2 regions of the Rhizobium sp. SRDI969 genome follow, and region 2 is predicted to be linked to the other one. Evidence: riboswitches for the same ligand, from Rfam matches in the RefSeq annotation. Region 2 holds a riboswitch; the other holds the start of a gene.
The links. A riboswitch is a leader RNA that binds a small molecule or an ion and turns the genes downstream of it on or off. The one in region 2 is predicted to bind FMN.

Region 1: another riboswitch for FMN. It lies ahead of N2A41_RS13360 (6,7-dimethyl-8-ribityllumazine synthase); the one in region 2 lies ahead of ribB (3,4-dihydroxy-2-butanone-4-phosphate synthase).

Annotation. Positions count from the first base shown of each region.
Region 1 covers NZ_CP104035.1:2,645,595-2,647,981, forward strand. Annotated here, with positions in the region: gene N2A41_RS13350 (GCG_CRPN prefix-to-repeats domain-containing protein) at 43-354, opposite strand; gene N2A41_RS13355 (SRPBCC family protein) at 475-921, opposite strand; FMN riboswitch at 1,167-1,308, shown strand; gene N2A41_RS13360 (6,7-dimethyl-8-ribityllumazine synthase) at 1,387-1,821, shown strand; gene N2A41_RS13365 (VOC family protein) at 2,079-2,387, shown strand, end outside.
Region 2 covers NZ_CP104035.1:2,284,429-2,286,815, reverse strand. Annotated here, with positions in the region: gene ribB (3,4-dihydroxy-2-butanone-4-phosphate synthase) at 367-1,002, opposite strand; FMN riboswitch at 1,129-1,327, opposite strand; gene N2A41_RS11480 (glucose 1-dehydrogenase) at 1,505-2,287, opposite strand.

The DNA.
Region 1 (2,387 bases), 360 kb from region 2:
AAATCGCTCCGGCCTTCGTCCATTTTCACCTAAGCGAGACCCTTAATCATCATCATCCCGCCAACGCCGATCGCGATCCCAGCGCCGCTCATGGCGCCAGCGCGGACTATCCCAATCCCGGTGACGCCGCTCCCAGCCCCAGCGGGGCGGACCACCGTAGAAAGCTACCGGCGGCGGGCGTCTCCAGTTTGGCCGGCATTCGCCCCAGCGCGTCAGATGCCAGCCGCGACCGCAGGCGTAGTCGACCTTTGTGACATTGCTTTGCACATTGATTGTCCCAAGCGGCATCGCCTCCGCGGTGCCGAACGAGAGGCTGCCGGCAAGCAAGGCAGCCGCGATAGAAAGTGCCTTCATCGAGAACTCCATTTTCAATCCAGCCACCCCGAGCTTATGGCCGCTAAATTGAACTGGAGATGAATTGCGCGTTCATGTTTGACGCGCGCAGAGAGCGTGGTTGGCCCGCGAGGAAACCGCTCAAGTTCTGCCGTAAAAAGCGTCGGGACCCGGATCACGCCCGGCGGCGACCTCGGTCAGCCGCCCCAGGTAATGCGCCCAGCCTTCCGCATGGCCGGCACATTGCTCGGCGCTCGGCAGGCCGCTATGGGTGAGCCGCAGCAGCGTTCCGCCCCCCTGCTCGATCAGGTCGATCTCGACCAGGCTCGACCCTGGCGGCACCACTTCGCTGCCATCCCAGCCAAAGCTATAGGCAAGGCGATGAACCGGAACCACTTCTCGAAACGAGCCGCGCGCAAAGCGGGCGCCGGTGACGTTGACAAGATAGAGCCCGCCAGGCTGCGGCTCGACCTGCGCCTCCGTTCCCATCCAGCGCAGGATCTTTTCCGGGTCGGTCATCAGCGCGAACACCGCGGCCGGCGGCGCCGCGATATGCGCCTCGCGGTGGACGACGAAGGGGTCTTGCATCTCTCTCTCCCGTGGTTGCCACGGCCCTGCCCGCCTCCGGTGGAGACGGCGCATCCTGTCTTGCCGTGCTATTCTGACGTGAATGTCCTCACTGGATGCATGTAGGCGCAAGCGCATCCTCAGCAAGAGGGCTTGCCCGTCGCGATCAACCAACAAGCGAAATCGCCGCTTCGGAGCCCTGATCCTACATTGGCCGCGAAGCATTTCGACCTATTGCCAGCCCGTCGCCTTCCCCCTATTGTTCGCGCCGTTCTCAGGGCGGGGTGCAAGTCCCTACCGGCGGTATGTAATCAGATTGCGAGCCCGCGAGCGCCTTCTCAGGAAGGGTCAGCAGATCAGGTGAGATGCCTGAGCCGACGGTCATAGTCCGGATGAAAGAGAACGTGCGTTCCTGCCGCCCTTGCGGCTGTCGGGGACGTTCGTGATCGCCTTGGGTGATGTGTCTTTTCGCCAAAGGAGATTACCATGGCACCCACCCGCTATGCCTTCATCAAAGCCAGCTGGCACGCCGACATCGTCGACCGCGCCCTTGATGGCTTTCATCAGCTTATTCCGCCCGAGCAGATCGATGTGTTCGATGTTCCCGGCGCATTCGAGATGCCGCTGCTGTCGCGCGATCTTGCGGCAACTGGACGCTATGCCGCTGTCGTTGCCGCCGCCTTCGTCGTCGATGGCGGAATCTACCGCCACGAATTCGTCGCCCAGGCCGTCGTCGATGGGCTGATGCGCGCCGGCATGGATACCGGCGTGCCGGTGCTGTCGGTGTCGCTGACGCCGCATCAGTATCAGGAAACCGAGCATCACAAGCAGATCTACCGCGCACATTTCGTCGAGAAAGGGCGCGAGGCAGCAAAGGCGGCTCTGACGATCGGCAAAACCCGCGCCGCCCTTGCTGCGTAGGAACTTCCTGCACGCCGGCTCGACGAGCCGCAGGACGACAGACGAAGTGGCGGGGGACCGACCCCGCCGCCTCATCGGATCGACATGACCTCACCAACCGCAGGAATGAAAGCGACGCGCCGTGTGTCGCAGCGGAATCCGCTAATACCGGCCAAATCAGACAGAATAATTGATTCGACGACCCCACCGCGCCGTGGTCAACTTGGCCCGTCACGTGTCCGCAATTCTCAAGACATCCAGAACCCAAGGAGCTTAAGATGAGCAATGCACTGCGCAGCGAAACCCCCATCGAGACCCCGAGAACTCAGCCCGTCGACACCAAGCTCGAGGTGGTCGTCATCCCCGTTTCCGACGTCGACCGCGCCAAACGTTTTTACGACGGGCTGGGTTGGCGGCTCGACGCCGACTTCGCCAATGATGCCGATTTCCGGGTGATCCAGTTTACCCCGCCCGGCTCCGGCTGCGCGATCATCTTCGGCAAGAACGTCACCGCCGCAGCCCCCGGCTCAGCCCAGGGGCTTTATCTTATCGTCTCCGACATCGAGGCCGCCCGCCGCGATCTCATC
Region 2 (2,387 bases):
GGGCCGTTCATTTGCATTCGCTTGCGCTCAACGCATTCGCGGCTTTGCCGCTCACCCCCTCATCTGCCTGCCGGCATCTTCTCCCCGCTGGGGAGAAGGGGAGTCGTGGCAATGTCTTGCATTCTTGGGAGCCCAGTTGTGGAAATGACAGCCGTTCGGCTTGCTCCCGCTTCTCCCCGGTGGGGAGAAGATGCCCGTAGGGCAGATGAGGGGGGTGAGGAGCAGTCGCGACGAACGCCTTGAGCGCAAGCGAAAGGCAATGGCCTCAGCGGAGAATAACCCGGCGCACGCGTCCCATCCGTCGAGGCCCATTAGGCCCCTTCCGAATGAGGCGCTCTGCTGTTGGTGCCGCCTTGAGGGCTACGATCAGGCGACTTCGCGTATGTCTTTTGCCGCCTGGCGTTCGAGATAGGCAACCAGATCCTCGATGGTGACGAGGAGGAGGTTATGACGTTTGGCGAAGAGCGTGAGGTCGGGGAGGCGCGACATGGTTCCGTCGTCATTGGCGACTTCGCAGATGACGCCGGCCGGGGTCTTTCCGGCGAGGCGGGCGAGATCGACGGCGGCTTCGGTGTGTCCGGGGCGGCCGAGGACGCCGCGTGCGTTGGCGCGCAACGGGAAGATATGGCCGGGGCGGGCGAAATCGGCGGGCTTTGTGCGATCGTCGACCAGGGCGCGGACAGTCGCGGCGCGATCGGCTGCCGAGATGCCGGTCGTTGTGCCCTTGAGATAATCGACCGAGACCGTGAAGGCGGTTTTGTGCGATTCCGTATTGTTGGGCACCATCAGCGGGATATCGAGCGCGTCGAGGCGCTCGCCTTCCATGGCGACGCAGATGAGACCACGGGCATGGGTCATCATGAAGGCGATTGTTTCAGGAATGGCGGCGTCGGCGGCGACCACGATATCGCCCTCGTTTTCCCTGTCCTGGTCGTCGACGACGACGACCATCTCACCACGGGCAATGGCTGATATGGCATCTTCAATTCTTGCGATAGTCATGCTGTCTGGCCTTTCAAGGGTTATGTCAGCGGGCTGACATGGTCTGCTCGGCTCAATCCGTGAGCGAGCCTTCTTCCCTTGGGCGAACAAACGTCAGCCGACTCCGGGAGGGAGTGCGACTGCCCGTGTTGTCCTCTTCCATCCGGACTATACCGTCGGCTCCGGCATCTCACCGGATCTGCTGACCTTCAGGCAATTCAAAGTGCTACAGCGTCCTTTACGCGTCTGAAAGACGCGCGGCGCTGTAGTGCCGGAAGCGCTCGCGGGCTCCAGGATTGCTCCTGATACCGCCGGTGGGGAATTACACCCCGCCCTGAGAACATTTCGAAGATAGAACCAAAAACAGGCGGATGGCAAGGTCACTCGACCGGGCAAAAATGCAAAGCTGCCCTAACGCCGATGGACACACTGTTCACCCGGAGGCGACGACCGTGTCGCCTTCCGCGCTTGTTCCATGCATGTCGTTGTCCCAAAACCACTGCGCACTTCTAGCCGACCTGCATCAGGACATGATCAGGCCGCCGTCGACATTGATCGTCTGGCCGATGATATAGGCGGCGTCATCGCTGGCGAGGAAGGTCACCAGGCCAGCAACATCCTCGCCGGTGCCGGCCCGTTTCATCGGGATGCCCTCGACCCATTCCTTCATCAGTTCGCCGGGGGCGTAGTTGCCGAGCAGCTTGCCCCAGGCCTGGTCGTTATAGGCCCACATGTCGGTCTCGATAATGCCGGGGCAGAAGGCGTTGACGGTGATCTTCTCGGTCGCGACTTCCTTGGCCAGGCTCTGGGTGATGCCGACGACGCCCATTTTCGAGGCGGCATAATGCGGCGTGTAGATGAAGCCGTCGCGGGCCTGGCCGGAGGCGGTGTTGATAATGCGGCCGCCGCGCTTGTGCTTGCGCATTCTTGATATCGCCTCCTGGGCGCAGAGGAAGACGCCCTTGGTGTTGACGGCCATGACCTTGTCCCACTCGTTTTCGGTCAGATCCTCGACGCGGGCAATGGTGATGACGCCGGCATTCTGGATCGAGACGTCGACCGAGCCGAATTCCCTCTCGGCGGCATCGTAGAGGGCGGTGACGCTCGCCTTGTCGGTGACGTCGCCGATGAAGGAGACCGCCTTGCCGCCTTCGGCCCGGATCTGTTCGGCGACGCCGTGAACCAGGTCCTCGTTGGCCGAGACGACGAGATTGGCGCCCTCGCGCGCAAATCGTCTAGCGATGGCGGCGCCGATGCCGCGGCTACCCCCGGTAATGACGACGGTCTTCTGCTCAAAGCGTTTCATGCTCTTTCCTTGTCCATCGATAAACAGCAAATCTGGGTGCGACCTACCGTGCGATCATTATTGGATCTCAACCGCTTGTCGCGAATTCAGGCAGTCTTGA